2 linked regions of the Geotalea uraniireducens genome follow. The protein of the gene in region 2 binds, or shares a complex with, the protein of the main gene of each other region. Links are inferred from orthologs where the notes say so. Each region holds a gene or a part of one and is shown on either strand. Other genes may lie near its edges. The genes, in order: QMN23_RS04710 and pnp.

Evidence for each region.
Region 1: the proteins of pnp (region 2) and QMN23_RS04710 are in contact, whole or in part, in a cryo-EM structure (PDB 9QH0), measured with the Escherichia coli proteins. The link is inferred for Geotalea uraniireducens from one-to-one orthologs.

Annotation. Positions count from the first base shown.
Region 1 is NZ_AP027151.1:974,747-985,552, forward strand. The notes cover bases 2,959-6,014. They hold QMN23_RS04710 (Rne/Rng family ribonuclease), read right to left. Parts: upstream 5,668-6,014; coding sequence 3,250-5,667; downstream 2,959-3,249. Other genes in these bases: QMN23_RS04705 (hypothetical protein), read right to left, coding at 2,959-3,214; QMN23_RS04715 (ABC-F family ATP-binding cassette domain-containing protein), read left to right, coding at 5,945-6,014. Also shown: QMN23_RS04685 (hypothetical protein), read left to right, coding at 1-167; QMN23_RS04690 (methionine adenosyltransferase), read right to left, coding at 267-1,469; QMN23_RS04695 (hypothetical protein), read right to left, coding at 1,585-1,812; QMN23_RS04700 (hypothetical protein), read right to left, coding at 1,850-2,092; more of QMN23_RS04705, read right to left, coding at 2,444-2,958; more of QMN23_RS04715, read left to right, coding at 6,015-7,861; lon (endopeptidase La), read left to right, coding at 7,993-10,311; QMN23_RS04725 (MlaE family ABC transporter permease), read left to right, coding at 10,327-10,806. UniProt on the Escherichia coli protein: Endoribonuclease that plays a central role in RNA processing and decay. Required for the maturation of 5S and 16S rRNAs and the majority of tRNAs. Also involved in the degradation of most mRNAs.
Region 2 is NZ_AP027151.1:2,292,700-2,303,180, forward strand. What follows is about bases 1,260-4,205. They hold pnp (polyribonucleotide nucleotidyltransferase), read left to right. Parts: upstream 1,260-1,658; coding sequence 1,659-3,752; downstream 3,753-4,205. Other genes in these bases: rpsO (30S ribosomal protein S15), read left to right, coding at 1,260-1,405; QMN23_RS10675 (M16 family metallopeptidase), read left to right, coding at 3,804-4,205. Also shown: QMN23_RS10655 (DHH family phosphoesterase), read left to right, coding at 1-104; tRNA pseudouridine(55) synthase TruB, read left to right, coding at 109-1,023; more of rpsO, read left to right, coding at 1,139-1,259; more of QMN23_RS10675, read left to right, coding at 4,206-5,060; dut (dUTP diphosphatase), read left to right, coding at 5,068-5,541; QMN23_RS10685 (aminopeptidase), read left to right, coding at 5,538-6,641; QMN23_RS10690 (L-threonylcarbamoyladenylate synthase), read left to right, coding at 6,646-7,254; QMN23_RS10695 (hypothetical protein), read left to right, coding at 7,254-7,613; QMN23_RS10700 (YceD family protein), read left to right, coding at 7,811-8,350; rpmF (50S ribosomal protein L32), read left to right, coding at 8,363-8,545; phosphate acyltransferase PlsX, read left to right, coding at 8,590-9,630; QMN23_RS10715 (beta-ketoacyl-ACP synthase III), read left to right, coding at 9,641-10,481. UniProt on the Escherichia coli protein: Involved in mRNA degradation. Catalyzes the phosphorolysis of single-stranded polyribonucleotides processively in the 3'- to 5'-direction. Also involved, along with RNase II, in tRNA processing.

The sequences.
Region 1 (10,806 bases), 1.3 Mb from region 2 along the record:
ATCTGGTCGGTTTCCGGGTGGTCAGGGTGGATCCCGAACTGCCCGATCCTTTCGATCTGCTCGGGTTCATCGCCTATCGCTTCGAGCCGTTCTATGTGCCGGGCAAGGGGTGGCGGATCGGCGAAAATTTTACCCCGAAGAATATCAAGCCGGTCCTCCGCTGGTAGGAAAGATTTCCTGCCCGACGGTTAACGGCTCCTCTCGCCGTGCCGGACCGGCTGCTCCGCAAATACCCCGCAGTCGGCCTGCGTATGGCAGTTCCCCTCTCAGCAGACCGGATATCGCCCTTCGGCCAGTTCGAGACAGAAATCCCCAATTCCCGCCAGCCCCCGGGCAATGATCTCCCGTGCCCGCCCCGAGGCATCGGCAAGCCGAAGCCCCCGCTGCAGCCGAAGCTGGGCTGCCGCCATGGCGGGTCGATCAATGGGGGTCCCGATCCGGCTGAGCAGCAGGACGGTGGCCTCTGCCACGCCTTCAACTTCCTCGCAGATTTCTCTGGCCAATTGGTGGGCGAGGATCGTGTATATCTTTCCCACGTGACTCACCGGGTTTTTGCCTGCCGTCGCTTCGCTGCCGAGCGGGCGGCTCAGGGCGATGATGCCGTTGACCCGGTTGCCGCGACCGACCTGGCCGGAGTCGGCGTCTTCCGCCGAAGTGCCGAGCAGGCTGAGATAGATGCCGTTGAGCCCTCGTCCCGTCTCGTCGAGGGTGTTGAAGTGGAAGGTGCGCCGGCCGAATCCGGGGAGTCCGGCGAGAAATTCGCCAATCTCCCGGCCAATTGCCTTTTTGCGGTCGAAGTAGTCAGCTTCGGAATGGACGAAACGGGCGATAAGCGGCATCGCCACGGTCATTGTCAGGTCGGTTCCCGTCCGTAGTCCCATCACCTTTACATCCTCGCCGCTTTCGGGGAAGCGCTCTTTGAAGCGGGTACCGTTAAGGAACCTCTCCAGGTCGAGAACCGCCCGCTCGGTAGGGGAAAGAGGCCAGTAACCGACCGCCGCCGAGGTGTCGTTGGCAACCATGACCGCTCCCGGCCGGGCAAAAATGTCGACCAGTTCTGAGGAGCCAGGGGCGAGGACGATCCGGTAGCGAACATGCTTTGCCGGATCGACAAACCGGAGATTTTCCCGCAGCCAGCGATTGGCGGTGTCGATGGCGATCTCCGCCACCGGGATTTCCTCGCCGGCGGCAGCGAAGGTTGCCCGATCGCCGATGACGAACTCCATTGGCCTGATTACCCGGCCGCCGCCGAACTGCCGCTCGACGCTGCCGGCGGCCAGCAGGCTCTTGTCGATATTGTGATGGAGAATCCGCCCGCACCGCTCCCGGTAGGTTCGGCAAAGAGCTACGGAAATGGCATCCATTACCGCGTCGCAGATCGAGTCGGGATGGCCTCTCCCTTTCCGTTCCACGATTTCGACGCGATGGGCGCTAACGGAAAAACCGCGAGCTGTTTCTATGCTGATCATGGCTAAACTGTACCACATCCGGGAGGATTGTCAGGGCTGGCGGCGGGCACACCGCTACCGTTCCGACGGAGAGATGACCGCCGGCCGGTAGTGGTGGCAGGAAGGGGAGAAGCGGTCAGGATTTGGGGGGCTCGACTTCGGCCGGTGCTGGCGGCCGGTGACGACTATTCTCCGCCAGCGAGTGCAGGGCGGCAATTGTCTGGGTGACGATGATGATGGCGCAGTAACCGCAGAATACCCAGAGGAAAACCCCGGAAAAGCCGTCGGTGATCCCATTGGCGGCGCTGGCGGGAGCGGCGCCGGCCAGAACGAGTGCGATTGCCTGGGCAAGATTCGTTTTCATGGCTACCTCCAACAGTCTGCCGCCGGGCGGCAGATCGTCAGTGCGACTCGCCGTGTTTGAGCCGGGCTGGTTTGATCTCGACCCGCGAGAACGAAAAGAGATTCTTCAGCAGGGAGGTGCAGAGCATGATGCCGGGGATGAACTGGCAGATGACGATGACAATGCCAATAAAGGTGAAGGCGGCAAAGAGAAAATCCTCGAATCCGGTCCCGCTGCTCACCGGCAGCCCCGCACCGAATTCATTGCCGTTCAGGAATTCTTTTTGCGTTGGATAAGACATGGTAATCCTACTGTTATGTATTAGTGATGAAAATATGTTGTTTTCGAAATTGCACCGGCTGTGCCAAAACGACAGGCTTGTGGGGTTAATATCTAATTATTCGAATTTGCGAAGAAAATGATTGGCGTGGCGGGTGTGGCGAAAACAGCGGCTTACGTAGTGTATTACCCTGCTATACGACTTTTCCGGAGAGGAAAGATGTGGAAACCGGGCCGTTCTCTCAACTGATCGAAAAAACGCGGCTTTTGTGCTGATCTGAAGTGTGCATGGAAAAATTATACAGGCGGCAGCGATATCGCCGGACAATGGGGGCAGCCAGCTGGCGAAGTCTTTGCGGCATGGCTAGGACGATCAGCGAAAGGCGAAACCGACGCTGATGCCGACAATATCGGCGTTGGTTCGGGGTTGGTAGAACGAGCCGACGGTGGGAGAGTCGCCGAAGCGGAAGCCTTCATAGAAAAATGCCGGGCGAATCCGGCCGAACTGCCCGCCGGCTTCGGCGAAGGCCGACCATTTGCGTCCGGGGTGAAACGTTTCGTCGCTGCCGCCGTCGGGATTGGCGACATTCCGGTTGAACCAGGGGTACTTGGCGCCGCCGGCGATGAACAGCCTGGCCGCTGGGGAAAGCCGGCATTCTCCTCGGGCACCGAGACGGAGGCTGAGGATGTCCCATTCCTCGGTAGTGGTCGAGGAAATCACGGTTGCCTGGATTTCCCGGTGCCACCAGCGGTAACCGAGTCCGGCAAACGGCTCCAGTGACAGGTTGTGTGCCTGTAGCCGGTAGCCGAGGTCAAGGGCGGCATTGATCCCGACGTAATCGACGTTCGATCGGACAGGAGCGCCGGCGAGCGTCGCCCCGTCGTACTTGACCTCGCCGCCGAAAATTTCCGTTTTGCCCGTCAATAACAGGACCTTGCTGGCCAAGTCCGCCTTCATGGCGACGCCGAGCCCGTAGAGCGGCCCTTCTTCCTTGACGATCCGGCTGTCAGCTCGGTCGAACTCTTCCCAGGTAAAGTACTGGATTGAAGGGTAGAGAGAGAGTTCTTCCAGTCCTGCTGCCCGAAGCGGTGTAGCGGTGGCGAAGAGGGCAAGCGCGACAACACAGGCGGCGATCGACTCCATCAGCTCTCCTCCTTGCCGGCAAACTGTCCGCCGTCCTACTCCCCGTCAGCCGGTGGCAGCTCTTTCTTCTTCCGCGGGGCGCGGGGCTTTTTGGCCGGCGGCGGGGCCGGCTCTACCGCTTCTGCCGCTGCCGCTTCAGCCGGCGGCGGTTCCGGGGCTGCGTCGGCCGTTGCCTTCTTGCGCGGCGCCCGCTTTTTCTTCGGCGCAGCTTCCGTCATTTCCGGCGCGGGTTCAGTCGTCGGCGCAGGTTCCGGTTCGCCGGCGGAGGCGGCAGCTGCTGCCGGTGCCGGTTTCTTTCTGGTCCGGGGAGCCCGGGGTTTTTTTGCCGGCGGCTCTTCTGCGGCTACCGGCGGCGTCACGACGACCGGTGGCTCGGGCTCGGCTACCAGTGGCTTGGGCTCAGCCACCGGGGGCTCAACGGCAGCTTCCGGCCCGCCGGCGCTCTCTTCTTCGGCTCCCCGTTTGGTGGGGCGCCGCTTGCGCCGCCGCTTCTTCTTTTTCACGTCCTCGCCGCTCTCGGCACTTTCCGTGACGGGGAGCGGTTCGGCAGTGGCCTCAGCTGCCGGCTCTTCCTCGGCAGGTGCCGCGCCCTCTTCCACAGATTGCTCCGCCTGGGGTTTCTTGCTCCGCCGCCGTTTGCGCCGCCGCTTCTTCCTGGTCTCTTCTGCGGCCTGCTCGGCCGGCAACGCTTCTTCGCCACCCGGTTCGCCGGCCGCTTCGCCCGCCGCCTCTTCCTCTTCCTCCATCGTCAGCGGCTGGGCGGCTTCGCTGGCTGCCGGTTCCCCGGCTTCTTCGCCCCGGGGCTTCTTCTTGCTTCGCCGTCGCTTCCGTTTTTTCCCTTCGGTCCCTTCCGTCGTCGCTGCCTCTTCGCCCGGCGTCGTCTCGATGGGTTCCTCGACCGTCTCGGCTTTCGGCTCGGCTGGTTCGCCGGTTTTCGCCGGGGCACTTTCCAGGTGGGCCGGCCGTTCCCGCCGCTCCAGCTCCAGCTCCAGCTGGTTCATCAGGAAGGACGGTTTTCCCTTGACGGTCACCTCGATGTCGTAATCGTTTTCGATCTGGGCCAGTTCCCGCTTTTTCCGGTTGAGGAGGTAGTATGCCACTTCTAGCGGCAGACCGCCCCGGACTTCGGCGACGGTTCCTTTGGCGGCGGCGGCGTGGACCTTGCGCAGGAAGGAGAGGGCCATGCTCTCCACCGATTTGACTTTTCCCCGGCCGCTGCAATGGGGGCATTCGAGGGTGCTCCCCTGCTCCAGGGTCTGCCTGATCCGCTGCCGGGACATTTCCAGGATGCCGAACTGGGAGATCCGGCCGACGGTCACCCGGGCTTTGTCGGTCTTGAGGGCGGTCTTCAGGGTCTTTTCCACTGCGGAGATATGTTTCTTATCCCGCATGTCGATGAAATCGATGACGATCAGCCCGCCCAGGTCGCGGAGCCGCAGCTGTCGGGCCACTTCTTCGGCTGCCTCAAGGTTGGTCTTGAAGGCCGTATCCTCGACCCCCTTCTCGCCGGTCGATTTCCCCGAGTTGACGTCGACGGAGACCAGGGCTTCGGTCGGTTCGATGACGATCGAGCCGCCGGATTTGAGCGGCACCTTTTTTTCGTAGATCAGGTCGATCTGTTCCTCGATCTGGTAGCGGGAAAAGATCGGCCGCTTCTCCTGGTGGAGCTTGACCAGTTTCTCGAACTTGGGCATCGTCTCCTTGAAGAATGCCCGGGCCTGCTTGTAGACATCCTTGCTGTCGACCAGCACCTCGTCGATCTCGGCGGTAAAGTAGTCGCGGATGGTGCGGATCACCAGGTTGGACTCCTGGTAGATCAGGGCGGGGCCCTTGGTGACGGCGGCCTGCTCGTTGATGCTGTCGCTGAGTTTCAGGAGGTACTGGAGGTCTTTGGCCAGCTCGGTCTTGGTTTTGCCGAGCGCCTCGGTCCGGACGATGTAGCCGATCCCTTCCGGGATCTCCAGCTGGGCCACCTTTTCCTTGAGCTTCTTCCGATCGGCCTCGCTCTCCACCTTGCGGGAGATGCCGCTCGAATCGCTGCCGGGCATCAGCACCATGTAGCGTCCCGGGAGCGACAGGTAGCTCGTCAGTGCGGCTCCCTTCATGTCCCGTTCGCCTTTTTCCACCTGGACCACCAGTTCCTGGCCGCGGCGGAGGATTTCCTGGATGCGGGGGCGGCGGTTGCGTTGTTCTTCGGGAATGTCGTCCCGCCACTGCCACCAGGAGGGGTGGATTTCGCCCACCTGAAGGAAGCCGAGCTTTTTCAGCCCGATATCGACGAAAGCTGCCTGCAGCCCCGGCTCGACCCGGACCACTACCCCTTTGTAGACGTTGCCGCGCGTCTGCTCGCTACCGGCGATTTCCACGTCGAGGTCGACCAGCCGGCCGTCCTCGACGATGGCGACCCGGGCCTCTTCCGGGTGCATCACATTGATCAGCATCTTTTTTGCCATTGATTACGTTCCTTTGCCGGCCGCCGGCTCCCGGAGGAGCCCGCGGCCGTGAGAGTGTCGGCCACCGACGGCGAAAGCCGTCCGGCCACGATGGGTATTCAAACCGCCCGTTGGGCGTTGAAGGCGCAATAAACCCAGAAAGTATAGCAGATTTTCTTCGCTTTAATAAGAAAAATCTGGTTTTTTCGTAACGCCGTCGGGATGGAAGATTGACAAGCCTGTTACGCAAAACCTACAATGACGACCATCGATCATCTGATGCTTCCTGGATTACGACATGCTGCATTTGAAAAATCTGACGAAAGATTTTGCCGGCCGGACGCTCTTTGCCGGGATCAACTGGCATCTCCGGAAGGGGGAGCGGGTGGGGCTCGTCGGCGAAAACGGCGCCGGCAAGTCGACCCTGATGCGGATCATTGCCGGGGAAGTAGAGCTTTCCGGCGGTGACTTGATTTTTGCTCGCGGCGCTACCGTCGGCTACCTTCCCCAGGATGGCCTCGCCACTCGCGGCCGGCCGCTGCTGGCCGAGGCGATGACCGCCCTGGCCGACCTGCAGGAGATGGAGCGGGAGCTGCAGCAGCTGACCGAACGGCTGGCGGCGGTGCCGGCCGCCGCGCCGGAGCATGATGCGCTGCTCGACCGTTTCGGCCGGCTCCAGGAGGAGTTCCGCCTGCGGGGCGGTTACGCCATGGAGGCGGAGGTCTGCAAGGTGTTGGACGGGCTGGGCTTTTCACCGGCGGACCGGGAGCGGGAGTGCGGCGAGTTTTCCGGCGGCTGGCAGATGCGGATTGCCCTGGCCAAGCTGCTCCTGAAGAAGCCGAACGTGCTGCTTTTGGACGAGCCGACCAACCACCTCGACATCGAGGCGCGCAACTGGCTGGAGGGGTATCTGGTCGACTACCCCCATTCGGTGATGCTCGTCTCCCACGACCGGTTCTTCATGGACCAGGTCTGTCAGCGGATCACCGAGGTCTGGAATCATGCGCTTACCGACTACCACTGCAGTTACAGCCGCTACCTGGTGGAGCGGGAGGAACGGATGGCGGTGCTGCGGGAGGCGAAACGCCGCCAGGACGAAGAGATCGCCAAAATCGAAGATTTCATCAGCCGTTTCCGTTACAAGGCCGACAAGGCGTCGCTCGTCCAGTCGCGGATCAAGCAACTGGAAAAGATTGAGCGGATCGTCCTGCCGCCGGAGCGGCGCCGGATCCGTTTCAGCTTTCCCGAACCGCCGAAGAGCGGCCGGATCGCCGTCGAGCTGCGCAACGTCACCAAAGCCTATGGCGACCTGGTGGTGCTGAACGATGTTGCCCTGACGGTGGAGAAAGGGGAGCGGGTCGCCCTGGTCGGACACAACGGCGCCGGCAAGTCGACCCTCATGGGGGTGCTGGCCGGCAAGCCGTTTCAGCGGGGCGAGCGGCTACTCGGCCACAACGTGGTGGTCGACTACTTTGCCCAGGACCAGGCCCAGGTGCTGGACGCCGGCCGGAGCGCCTACGAGGAACTATTGGCCGACGCCCCCTTCGCGATGGTCCCCCAGCTGCGCGACATCCTCGGCGCCTTTCTCTTCTCCGGCGACGATATCCACAAGAAAGTAGCGGTGCTTTCCGGCGGCGAGCGCAACCGTCTCGCCCTGGCCAAGATGCTGCTCCGTCCCGCCAATCTGCTGCTCCTGGACGAGCCGACCAACCACCTCGATCTGTTCAGCAAGGAAGTGCTCCTCGACGCCCTGCGGGATTTTGCCGGCACGGTGGTCTTCGTCTCCCACGACCGTTACTTCATTGACGGTCTCGCTACCCGCACGGTCGAGGTGGAGGGAGGCGGGCTGACCTCCTACCATGGCGACTACGAGTACTACCTGCGCAAGAAAGGGGAGGCTGCCGGCGCGGTGCCGGTTGTTGCCGGGGGGGCGACCGTTCCGCCGGTGGCGGGGAAGGAAGAGCGTCAGCGGCTTCGCGAGGAAGAAAAGGTCCGCCAGCGGGAGGAGAAGCGGCGGCAGAAGCGCCAGAGCGAGCTGGAGGGCGAGATCGAGGCCGGTGAGGCGCGCCTGGCGGAGCTGGAAGCGCAGCTGGCCGATCCGGCGCTCTTCCAGGACCATGAAGCCGCCCGGCGGACCGGCGAGGAACACGCGGCGCTGGCCGACCGGATTGCCGGCCTCTACCGGGAGTGGGAAACACTCGACCTCTCCCCCTGAGGCGGCGTGCGTCGCGCTCCCGGTCGGCACGGCGGCCGGTTGCCGTTCCTTGACAGCAGCCGGCCCGGAGGTTACTCTTTCAGTACCGTTCCGCCCCGGCAACAGACCGTTTTCGCACAGAGGGCCGACCCATGCCCGAGACCGCCTCAATCGTCATGCCTTCCCTCGTACCGCTTTATCCCCTCCGGGAGATCGTGGCCTTTCCCTTTATGATTTTCCCCCTGTTCCTCAATGGCGACGAACTGGCGGATTTCGAGGAACTGCTCGATCGCGAGCAGTATGTCGCGCTGGTGCGGGCCAGGGGGGAAGCCCTCCCCGGCCAGCTTCCGCCACTCTGCCAGGTCGGTACCCTCTGCAAGGTCGACCAGATCACCCGGCTCCCCGAGGGGGGCGGGAAGGTGCTCCTCGAAGGGGTGGTCCGCGTGCAGGTGCTCGAAGTGTCGCGGGCCGGCCGGACTCTCCATGCCCGCTGCGAGCCGATCCACGAGTTCGTCGAGAAGTCGCTGGTTTCCGACGCCCTCGTCCAGAGCCTCAATGCCCTGCTGAAGATTGCCCTCTCCTACGGCCGGCCGCTTCCCGACGACGTGATGAAGATGATCGACCTGATCGACAATCCGGCGCGGCTGGCGGACCTCGTCGCCCTCTACGTCAGTCTCTCCCTCGATGAGCAGCAGCAGCTTCTGGAAACCATCGATCCGCTGGAGCGGCTGAAGAAGGTCTACATGCACCTGACCGCCGAGGTGCAGCGGCTCCAGGTGAAGGGGGAAGTCCAGGCGGAGGTGACCAAGCGGGTCGGCAAGAGCCAGAAAGAATTCCTGCTCCGGGAGCAGATGAAACAGATCCAGGAGGAACTGGGGGAGGACGATTCGCGGTCGGCGGAGATGATCGACCTGCGGCGGAAGATCGATGCGGCGGGGATGCCGGTCGAAGTGCGGCGGATCGCCGACAAGGAACTGAAACGGCTGGAGCGGATCAACCCCGCCTCGCCCGAGTACACCGTGTCGCGAACCTATCTCGACTACCTGGCGGGGATGCCGTGGCGGGTGGCGACCCAGGACAATAACGACATCAACCAGGCGGAAACGGTGCTCGACGAGGACCACTACGACCTGCAGAAGGTGAAGGAGCGGATTCTCGAATACTTGGCGGTGCGGACGCTCCGCGAACGGATGAAGGGGCCGATCCTCTGCTTCGTCGGCCCGCCGGGGGTCGGCAAGACCAGCCTCGGCAAGTCGATTGCCCGGGCGCTGGGGCGGAAGTTCATCCGGATGTCATTGGGGGGGATGCGCGACGAGGCGGAGATCCGCGGGCATCGGCGGACCTATATCGGTGCGCTTCCCGGCCGGATCATCCAGGAGATCTACCGCTGCGGCACCAACAACCCCGTTTTCATGCTCGACGAGGTGGACAAGATCGGTCTCGATTTTCGCGGCGATCCGGCCAGCGCCCTGCTCGAAGTGCTGGACCCCGAGCAGAACAACAGCTTCACCGATCACTACCTGGACGTGCCGTTCGACCTCTCGAACGTCATGTTCATCACCACCGCCAACCTCCTCGACCCGGTACCCTCGGCGCTCAAGGACCGGATGGAGGTGCTTTCCCTTGCCGGCTACACCGATGAAGAAAAGGAGAAGATCGCCGTCCGCTACCTGATCCCCAAGGAGGTCGAGGAGAACGGCTTGGCCCAGACGCCTCCGGACTTTACCGCCGCCGCGATCTACAAGATTATCAGCGATCATACCCGGGAGGCGGGGGTGCGCAACCTGCAGCGGAACATCGCCTCGGTCTGCCGCAAGGTCGCCAAGGAACTCACTCAGGGGAAACCGCACCGGGAGACGATTGCCCCGGAGACCGTCGACGAATTTCTCGGCCCGCGCAAGTTCTTCAACGAGGTGGCGGCGGAGCGCGACCGGGTCGGGGTGGTGACCGGCCTCGCCTGGACCGAGACCGGCGGCGACATCATCTTCGTCGAGGCGACGCGGATGACCGGAAAACGGGAACTGATCCTCACCGGTTCCCTGGGCGAAGTGATGAAGGAGTCGGCCCGGGCTGCGCTCTCCTTCGTCCGGGCCAACTGCGCCGAATGGGGGATCGACGAGCAGCTTTTCGAATCCTCGGACATCCATATCCACGTCCCCGCTGGCGCCATTCCCAAGGACGGCCCGTCGGCCGGGATCACCATGGTGACCGCCATCGTCTCGCTCCTCTCGGGGCGGGCGGCGCGCCGCGACGTGGCGATGACCGGCGAGATCAGCCTGACCGGGCGGGTGCTGGCGATCGGCGGCCTCAAGGAAAAGGTGTTGGCCGCCCGGCGCGCCGGGGTGCGGACGGTGCTGGCGCCGGCCCGCAACCGCGAGAACCTGGAGGATATCCCCATCGACGTGCAGAACGAACTGGAATTCATCTTTGTGGAGGATGTGCGCGAGGCGCTGGCGGCAGCGCTGCAATAACCTCCGTGCAATGCTATGAACCTGAACATTTTCGAACAGACGGCCAAATCTACCCTCCTGGAAATCCAAGCCTTTTTCAGCCTCGCCGGTCGGGCGGTGGTGCGCATTTTCCGCCGCCCCTACTATTACCGGGAATTTTCCACCCAGTTCGACAAGGTGGGGGTCGGTTCCCTGTTCATCATCTGTCTCACCGGGCTGTTCACCGGGATGGTGATGGCGCTCCAGGCGTTGATTCAGCTCAAGCCTTTCGCCGCCACCAGTTATGTCGGCGGGATGGTGGCGGTCACCATGGTCAAGGAGTTGGGGCCGGTGCTCTCCTCGCTGATGGTGGCCGGCCGGGTCGGTTCGTCGATTACCGCCGAACTCGGGACGATGGTGGTGACCGAGCAGGTGGATGCGATGCGGGTGGAGGGGACCGACATCGTCAAACGGCTGGTCAGTTCCCGGCTCAAGGCTATGCTGCTGGCGATGCCGCTTCTGGCCATCGTCACCGAT
Region 2 (10,481 bases):
CTTTTGGTGGAGGAGGACACCACAATGCTGCCGGCTGCAATCTGAAGGGCTCACTCGACGACGTTAAAACTCAGATTTTCAGCCACCTGGAGAAGGCTATTTAACTCGATGGATGGCTTTCTCGTTCTCGACAAGCCTGCAGGGATGACCTCCCATGATGTCGTTTCTGTCGTTCGGCGCACTCTAGGAGTGAAAAAAGTCGGGCATACCGGAACTCTTGATCCGTTTGCAACCGGCGTCCTTCCTATCGCCATCGGGGAAGGAACAAAAGCGATCCCCTTCCTCGACGAGCAGGTGAAGGAATACCAAGCAACTATGGCCCTCGGGATTGCTACCGATACGCAGGATTGCACGGGGACCGTCCTCTCGGTTGCCGACTGGCATAAAATAGAGGGACAGGATTTCGAGCGCGTGCTCGCCTCGTTCGTTGGCCGAATAGCCCAGACCCCTCCGATGTTTTCGGCAATCAAACGGGATGGCGTCCCTCTCTATCGACTGGCGCGAAAGGGAATCGATATCGAACGTCCATCCCGGTTGATCGACATCCATTCCTTGCATGCTGACCACATCTGTTTGCCTCACATTACGATGACGGTGAGCTGCTCTCGTGGAACCTACGTGCGGACATTGGCCCACGACATAGGAGCATCGCTAGGCTGTGGCGCCCATCTGGTTGCTTTGAGAAGGACGCGGAGCGGCCCTTTTTCACTGGCACAGGCAATTAAACTCGATGATTTGGCTGCCCTCGTCAAAAGTGGAACCCTTCGTGACCTATTTGTACCTGTCTTGACAGCTTTGAGCTACTTGCCCGCGTTGGCTTTGTCAGAGCAGGGAGAACGACAGGTTCGATGCGGGAGAATGCCAGCGCTGGCTGAAATCGAGTTATGCTCCCTTAATGATCTCCCCCTTGGTGGACGCGTCAGACTTGTCCGTGAGGACAAACTTGTTGCCATTGCGGAAAATACCAATCCCTTCTGGCAGGACGGCTGCGAAAACCTCAAGCTTTTAAGGGTCTTTAACTAGGTTTTCCCCTTTACAGCACTGGCCGTTTATGGTACAAGACACACTACCGAAGTGTGAACGTACCAGAAAACTGGTCGAGAATTTTACCGAAACAGAGAAAGGAGGTGTACAGAACGTGCTTGTAACCGAAAAGAAGCAAGAGATTATTTCGTCATTCAAGCGCCACGAAGGCGATACGGGGTCTCCCGAAGTACAGATTGCGCTGCTCACCGAGAGAATTACCTATCTGACGGAACATTTCAAAGTCCACAAGAAAGATCATCACAGCCGTCGGGGTCTTTTGAAGATTGTCGGCCAAAGAAGACGACTCCTCGACTATCTCAAGAAAAAAGACGTCGAGAGATACCGGACCATCATCGAACAGCTCGGCATTCGTCGATAAGAAGAGGCAGTATACTCCCGCAGGAGTATATTGCCTTTCCTTTTAACAGCCCCCCAGTAGCAGCTCCCGGTTGAGAACCGCTGGAGCTGATGCCGGTTGCACCGGACGGGGGCTTGTTTGTTGGCATTTACAGGGCGGGCTTTACAGCCCTATATTTTTGTCAGTTGGGGGCGTGGATTGGCCGGCCAAGATAGCCTTGGCCGGCCAATCGACGGCCCCAACATACCCCACAAGGCTAGGAGGCCAGTACATAATGACAGAACAAACTGTAGCGGTAGAAGTAGGCGGTAGGACCATAACGATTGCAACGGGTAAAATGGCCAAGCAGGCCAGCGGTGCCGTCGTCGTTAGCTGTGGCGATACAATGGTGCTCGTGACCGCCGTAGCGGCTAAAAACGCCAAGGAAGGTCAGGATTTTTTCCCGCTGACCGTCAACTATCAGGAAAAAGCTTATGCCGGTGGTAAAATCCCGGGCGGATTTTTCAAGCGGGAAGGGCGCCCTTCGGAGAACGAAACCCTGACATGCCGCTTCATCGACCGGCCGATCCGGCCGCTTTTCCCCGAAAACTTTTTGAACGAAACACAGATTATGGCAACGGTAATTTCGGCGGATCAGGACAATGACCCCGGAATACTGGCGATGATCGGTGCTTCTGCAGCACTTGAAGTCTCCGATATCCCTTTCCTTGGACCGATCGCTGGCGTCAAGGTCGGAAGGGTGGACGGAACTTTCGTTGCCAATCCTTCCGCCGAGCAACTGGCAAACAGCGATTTGGAAATCGTTGTTGCCGCGAGCAAGGATGCGGTAATCATGGTGGAGGGCGGTGCCGCTGAAGTTTCCGAAGCCGACCTGCTGGAAGCAATTTTCTTCGGCCATGCCGCCGTTCAGCCGCTTATCACTGCCCAAGAAGAACTCAAGCGGATGGCTTGTGTCGCCAAACGGGAAATCGTTACCGTGCCGGTGAACGAAACACTGAAAACCCGGGTCAGGGAGTTGGCCTATTCACGCATCGACGAAGCAGTCAGAATCCGTTCTAAACAGGAACGTCACAACTGCATTGCCACCATCACCCAGGAAACCCTTGAAGCCCTGTTGCCTGAATTCGAAGGACTCAACAGCGAAATCAAAGATTTCCTCGGCGACTTCGAGTACGAATTGGTACGTGAGCATATTCTGAAAGACGGCGAACGGATTGACGGCCGTGACACCAAAACCATCCGGCCCATCACCTCCGAAATCAACCTGCTGCCCCGGGCCCACGGCTCGGCACTCTTTACCCGTGGGGAAACGCAAGCGCTGGTTGCCGCCACTCTCGGCACCTCCATCGATGAGCAGCGCATCGACTCGCTGTACGGTGAAAGCAAAAAACGATTCCTGCTCCACTACAACTTCCCGCCGTATTCCGTTGGGGAAACAAGCATGCGCCTCGCTCCGGGGAGGCGGGAAATCGGTCATGGGAATCTTGCCGAGCGTGCGCTTGAGCGGGTTGTGCCGAAGCATGAGGAATTCCCTTACACGATCCGGATCGTTTCCGACATTCTCGAGAGCAACGGCTCCTCCTCAATGGCCACTGTTTGTGGCGGTTCCCTTTCCATGATGGATGCCGGGGTTCCGATCAAAGCGCCGGTTGCCGGGATCGCCATGGGTCTGATCAAAGAAGGTGACCGTATCGCCATCCTTTCCGATATCCTCGGCGATGAAGATCATCTCGGCGATATGGACTTCAAAGTCGCCGGTACTGCAGCAGGTGTTACCGCGATTCAGATGGATATCAAGATTACCGGGGTAACCCGTGCAATCATGGAGCAGGCGCTGAAACAGGCTAAAGACGGCCGTATCCACATCCTGGGCAAAATGGCAGAAGTGATTTCCCAGCCGAAGGGGGATCTTTCGCCGTTTGCACCGCGCATCACCACGGTCTGGGTCAAAACGGACAAGATTCGCGACGTCATCGGTGCCGGCGGCAAGAACGTACGGGGCATCACCGAAGCTACCGGCGTGTCCATCGATATCGAAGATACTGGCAGAATCAATATTGCCAGCACAAGCAAGGCTGCCTCCGAACAGGCGATCAAGATGATCAGGGACCTTACGGCTGAAGCCGAAGAAGGAAAACTGTACATGGGCACGGTCAAGAAAGTGATGGATTTCGGCGCATTCGTCGAAATCTTCCCCGGCACGGACGGCCTTGTCCATATTTCCGAACTCGATACCGAGCGGGTCAAGAACGTATCCGATGTGCTCAAGGAAGGCGACAAAGTTCTCGTCAAGTGCATTGGCATTGATAAACAAGGGAAAATAAAACTGTCCCGCAAGGAGGCTCTGGGGGCCGTTCTCCCGGAATAATTACCAGGCCGGCCTCTGGTAAACTCTACCATTCAGGGTATAGTTTTAAGCATGATCAGCAAAACGATCCTCGATAACGGCGTGCGGATAATCTCCGAATACATGCCTCATGTTCATTCCGTATCTATCGGAATCTGGGTTGCCAATGGCTCCCGCCATGAACGGCGGGAGCACAATGGCGTTGCTCATTTCACCGAGCATCTGCTTTTTAAGGGGACAAAGAAACGCACTGCGCTTGATATCGCCTGCGAAATCGATTCGGTCGGCGGCATCTTGAATGCTTTCACAAGCCGCGAGTACGTTTGCTATTATGCGAAGGTCCTCGACAAGTTCTTACCGAAGACAGTTGACCTGTTATCCGACATCTTTCTCCACTCGACATTCGATCCCGATGAAATAGAAAAAGAGCGCAAGGTTGTTCTCCAGGAAATCAGCATGATGGAGGACACCCCTGACGATTACATCCATGATCTTTTTCATCGCAGCATCTGGCGAGGGCATCCGCTGGGTATGTCAATCCTCGGTAGTGTTGAAAGCATCGAAAACCTCTCACGTGATGCAATCGTCGCACACAAAGAGCAGATGTATTGTGCTGAAGATATCATTATTGCAGCCGCAGGCAATGTGCGTCACGATGATCTCCTCAAACTCTTCAATGACATGTTTGCGAGGGTTACTGCAGGTACCGGCCGTGATTTTTGTCATCTGCCGGTTTATGAAAAACGGATTGAGTCGATCGAGAAAGAACTCGAACAGTTGCACATTTGCCTGGGGACAAAGGCACTGCCTCAGAACCATCCCCGGCGGTTCGAATTGTATCTCATCAACACAATCCTCGGCGGCAGCATGAGTTCCCGGTTGTTCCAAGAGATTCGGGAACGGCTTGGTCTGGCATATTCGGTCTATTCCTATGTAGTTTCCCACACCGACGCGGGTTCGCTGGTTATTTACGCGGGGACGAGCCCGGAAAAACTTGAAGACGTCCTTGACGTCACGTTCTCGGAATTCCGACGGCTGGCGAACGAAGCGGTGCCGAATCAAGAGCTCGATTCGGCGCGGGAACAGATCAAAGGTAATATGCTGCTCTCGCTGGAAAGTACCGACAATCGCATGACCAAACTGGCCAAAAATGAGATTTACTTTGGCCGTTATCTTTCCTTGTCCGAACTGACGGACGGTTTCGACGCAGTTACTCCCCACGACATTCTCAATCTTGCCGGCGATCTATTCGATTCGAGGTATTTCACCTTGGCGCTGACCGGCAAACTTGGCGGTAAAAGCTTCGACACCTCCCTTCTAACCTGCTAGGTCGCCGATGAACCAGTGCACTGTAAAAATTCGTCTATTACGCCCCGACAGGAATTCCCACCTTCCTCGCTATATGACAGCCCATGCGGCAGGCATGGATCTTCAGGCAGTTCTTGATGAGGACATCGTTCTGCTCCCCGGTCAGCGACAACTTATTCCGACCGGAATTGCCATCTCACTTCCGGACAGCTTCGAAGCCCAGATTCGCCCGAGAAGCGGACTTGCGCTTCGGCATGGGATAGCGCTGGTCAATTCACCCGGGACCATCGATCCCGACTACCGTGGGGAAATCGGGGTTATCCTCATCAATCACGGAGCCGAGCCGTTTACCATAACCAACGGTGAGCGGATCGCACAGATGGTTTTTGCCCCCTTTGTCAGAGCCGACCTGGTTGAAGTGACCGAGCTGGATCAGACGCTGCGGGGAGAGGGTGGCTTTGGTCATACCGGCAGAGATAGTATCGCAAAGGAAACCCCATGAACGATCCACGAATACACCAGTTAGCGGAGATTCTCGTCGACTATTCGACGAACGTCAAAAAAGGAGATATTGTCTTCATTAACGCAACTGGAAGCGAATGCCTGCCCCTGATAAAGGAAGTTTACTCACTGTGTCTGGCGAGAGGCGCCAAATACGTCGAGTACGCTTTCCAGTTTCCGGAGATCGACCGGCATTTTTTCAATAACGCCGGCAAAAGCCAGCTCTCATATTTCCCCCAGCACAAGCTTGATTTTATGAAACAGGTATCGGTTTACATCGGTATTTCGGCAACCGATAATTCGATGGTGATGGCAAAGGCAAATCAGCGGAATATGATCGCCTGGTCGAAACTGACACGGCCAATCGTCGATTGGCGGGTAAAGAACACTCGCTGGGTCATCACCAGATACCCGACTCATGGGGCGGCACAGGAAGCGAAGATGAGTCTCGAAGAGTATGAAGAGTACCTTTTCGCGGCCTGCTGTATCGATTGGCGTGCCGAATCGCGCAAGCAGGAAAAACTCAAACAACTTGTCGACCGGGCCGACAAAGTGCACATTAAGGCATCAGACACCGACCTCCATTTCAGCATCAAAGGGCTGAACGGGATCAAGTGCGATGGGCGTTATAATATCCCCGACGGTGAAGTTTTCACGGCGCCTGTCAAAGACTCGGTTGAAGGTTACATTACCTATAACTGCCCAACACTGTATCAGGGGAAGGAATTTTCCGGGGTTCGTCTTGAATTTAGGGAAGGAAAGATAGTTTCCGCCACGTCGCCAGGGCTGGACCGGGAATTGAACAACATCCTCGATACCGATCAAGGTGCCCGCTATATCGGGGAATTTGCCATCGGGGTCAATCCGAACATCAGAGAGCCGATGCGGAATATCCTTTTTGATGAAAAGATTTTCGGCTCCATCCATTTCACCCCCGGCCAATGCTATGATGAATGTGACAACGGTAACCGCTCAGCCGTCCATTGGGATATGGTAAAGTTGCTCAAGGGTGATGGCGAAATATGGTTTGACGATACGCTTATTCAGAAAAACGGCATCTTCGTTCATAAAGAGTTGACGGAGCTCAACCCCAAGGACTGACACCATGGTACTGTCCATCAACCCGCAAAATCCGCAGGCTCGACTCGTTTCGAAAGTGGCTGAGACGCTTAAAGGCGGGGGGATTATTGCATACCCGACCGATACGACATACGGGATCGGCTGCAGCATTTTCAACAAGAAAGGGATTGAGCGCATCTACCTCATTAAGCAGCGGGAAAAGAAGAAACCTTTTTCCTTTATCTGCTCCGAGCTTTCCGAAGTCGCCCGCTATGCCAAGGTGAGCAATTACGCTTACAAGATCCTCAAACGCTATCTGCCAGGCCCCTATACCTTCGTTTTGGACGCCACCAGCATTGTGCCTGATCTACTGGTCACCAAGCAAAAAACGGTTGGTATCAGGATCCCGGCCAACCGCATCTGCCTGTCGATCGTTACAGAGCTCGGGCATCCAATTATCACCACCAGTGCCAACATCTCCGGTGAAGAACCAATCGGCGACCCGTTTCTTGTTGAGGAAGCGCTTGGCAATCAACTCGACATGATCATAGACGGCGGGGTCTTGTCGGCTGAGGTAAGCTCCGTGGTGAGCCTGATCGGTGATTACCCGCAGGTATTGCGCCGTGGAGTAGGCGATGTGAGCTGGTGTGAATAATGCGCAAGCGCACGGTTCGATTTGGCCTGAACTTCATTATTGCCGCAGTTTTTATCGTGATTCTCGGGACGTTTTATCACTCTGTCATTGCGGACCTGTTTCATTTCCTGCCAACCGATGAAGAGCGTTTTGTCTTTCTGTCGTTCTTTATTGGGGGGATAATGGGTGGATTTGGCGCCTTTGTCGTCGCAGCAGGGTTTCTTCTCGGCAGCAGTCAGGATGAAGGCCCTCGGATCAGGTTGTTACCGAACATCATCATCCTTTGTGCCGTGGCCCTCATATTTTTTATGCTTTTTGCCTCCTCGCTGCACACCACGACCACCCCGGAATTACGCCCTGGCGAAACCATCACCATTTAATTTATTGTCGCTGAGGTTTGTTGACAAGACGGTACGTCGGAGATTATCCCTTAGGGCTTGCAAAAACGGCTGGAATGGAGTAATAGGGAAATCCCTCGCCTATTGGGATGCTGCCGTTATCCGGCCGTCATTTTTCTTGACAATTCGGGTCCATTTTATATACTGCAAAGCTTCGAGCATGATCAATCGGGAGTCTTGTGAAAGTACGTGTAGACGACATAAAAGAGCGGGAAAAACAACTGTTCTACGAAGAAGCTCCCGATGCGTTTCCATCATTGGCGGCAGTAACAACAGACAAGTTTTGCACCTTCATTGCTCCTGTTACGGTAAGCCTGACCGTTTTCAGGGAATATGACCATATTCGCACCAACGGGAAGATTAAGACTCGGGTGCGGATGAAGTGCTCGCGCTGTCTGGCAGAATTTGATGTAGACGTCGATTCATCGTTTATTTTGATCTACAGCAAAGCCAACCAACTGTCCAACGATGAAGATGAGATCGAGCTGGGTGATGAGGACTTGATTTCTGTCGCCTATACCGGTGATGAGATTGATTTTTCTCCAGAAATTGCCGAGCAGGTAATTATGGAGTTACCGATAAAACCATTGTGTAAAGAAGATTGTCAGGGGCTTTGTCCACAATGTGGGGCAGACCTGAACGAAAGCGAGTGCGGTTGTGAAAAATCAGTTCATAATCTCACGTTCAGTGCACTCAAGAATTTCAAAGTAGAAAAGTAAAGGAGAAATACAATGGCTGTACCCAAGAAGAAAACGTCTAAATCCCGGAAAAATATGAGAAGAGCTCACGATTTCCTGACCCCGCCGGCAGCATCCATCTGCCCGCAGTGCAAGGCGCCCAAACTCCCCCATCGCGCCTGTACCTCATGTGGTACCTACAAAGGTAAAGAAGTCATCAAAACAGAGGAGCTGTAGACAGCTCCTCTGTCTATTCCGAATTTTTCTATCCCAGGGTTACCATGAGAGTTGCTGTTGATGCAATGGGAGGCGACAACGCTCCAGCCATTGAGGTGGCAGGCGCTGTCGCTGCTGCGCGTGAGTATGGAATCCCCATCACCCTCGTTGGGGATACCGAGCGACTTCGCCAAGAACTTGACAAGCATGATGTCCGCGGGTTGGATATTTCCCTGCATCATGCCAGCGAAGTCGTTGGAATGCATGACGCTGCTTCTGATGCCGTGCGCCGCAAAAAAGACTCTTCGATCCGTGTTGCGTTTGAATTGGTGAAAAGTGGCGAGGCGGACGTCGTGGTAAGCGCCGGAAATTCTGGCGCGACCATGGCAGCGGGGATGTTCGTCTTGAAGCGCCTCAAGGGGATTGATCGCCCGGCGATAGCCCAGATTTTTCCAACGCTGCGCGGCAAGACACTAGTCCTTGATGTGGGCGGCAACGTTGATTGCAAGCCGATTCATCTCGTGCAATTTGCCATCATGGGTGAAGTGTACGCCCGTCACGTGATTGGCGTTGACCAGCCCCGTATCGGACTTTTGTCGAATGGCGAAGAAGATAGCAAGGGCAACGAGCTGACGCGCGAAACGAACTCCATCCTGAAAAATATCTCTTTCGAATATGTGGGTTACGTTGAGGGGCGGGATATCTTCAACGGCATGGTTGACGTCGTCGTATGTGACGGATTTGTCGGCAACGTTGTGCTCAAGCTTTCGGAAGGCTTGGCGGATGCCGTCGGGAAAATGCTCAAATATGAGATCAAGCGGAGTTTCCTCTCCAAACTAGGTTATCTCTTTGTCCACAAAGCATTCAAAAATTTCAAGAAAAAGGTCGACTACGCCGAGTACGGCGGTGCCCCTTTGCTCGGAATTAATGGAGTGGCGATGATTTGCCACGGCGGATCAAACGTCAAGGCAATCAAGAATGCTATTCACTTCGCCCACGAATACGCCCGGAAAGGGGTCAATCAGCGCCTTGCGGAGAAGCTGGAAACAGAATTCGTGGCGTACATGCAACAGCGGGATGCAGTAAAAGAAGCTGTTGCAGGCTAGAAGAGGTGCAATGATGAGAGCGAGGATTACCGGCACCGGTTCAGCGGCCCCGGACAGGATACTGACAAATTTTGATCTGGAGAAGATGGTTGAAACCAGCGATGACTGGATAACTACCAGGACAGGGATCAAAGAACGCCGCATTGCGGCCGATAATGAATATACTTCGACTCTTGCCACCAAGGCGGCCGAACGTGCCCTTCAGATGGCCGGCATCACCCCCGATGAACTTGACCTGATAATTCTTGCCACGGTCACACCGGATTTTCCTTTTCCGGCTACCGCATGTCTCGTACAAAATAATCTCAAGGCTACGAAAGCGGCGGCTTACGATATATCGGCTGCCTGTTCCGGCTTTATCTACGCCCTGACGCAAGCGAATAACGCCATAAAGCTGGGAACTGTGCGCAAAGCCCTCATCATGGGTGCAGAAGTCTTGTCGCGGATCGTAGACTGGACCGATCGCAACACGTGTCTCCTCTTCGGCGATGGCGCCGGGGCCGTCATCCTGGAAGCAACTGAAGAAGAGCGCGGCATACTGTCGACGCATATCCACAGTGATGGTTCCCATTGGGAACTACTCTATCAACCTGGTTGCGGTAACCGCAATCCGGCTGTCCAGCAAACGCTGGACAATCGTCTGACCTTCCTGCACATGCAGGGGAACGAAGTCTTCAAGCTTGCCGTGCGTGCGATGGGAGAAGCCGCCATCGAGGCCCTCGAAACGAATGGGCTGAGTCCTGCGGATGTAACGCTGTTGATTCCACACCAGGCAAACCGCCGCATCATCGATGCCACCGCAAAGCGGCTCGATCTTTCTGCACACCAGGTATTCGTCAATCTTGATCACT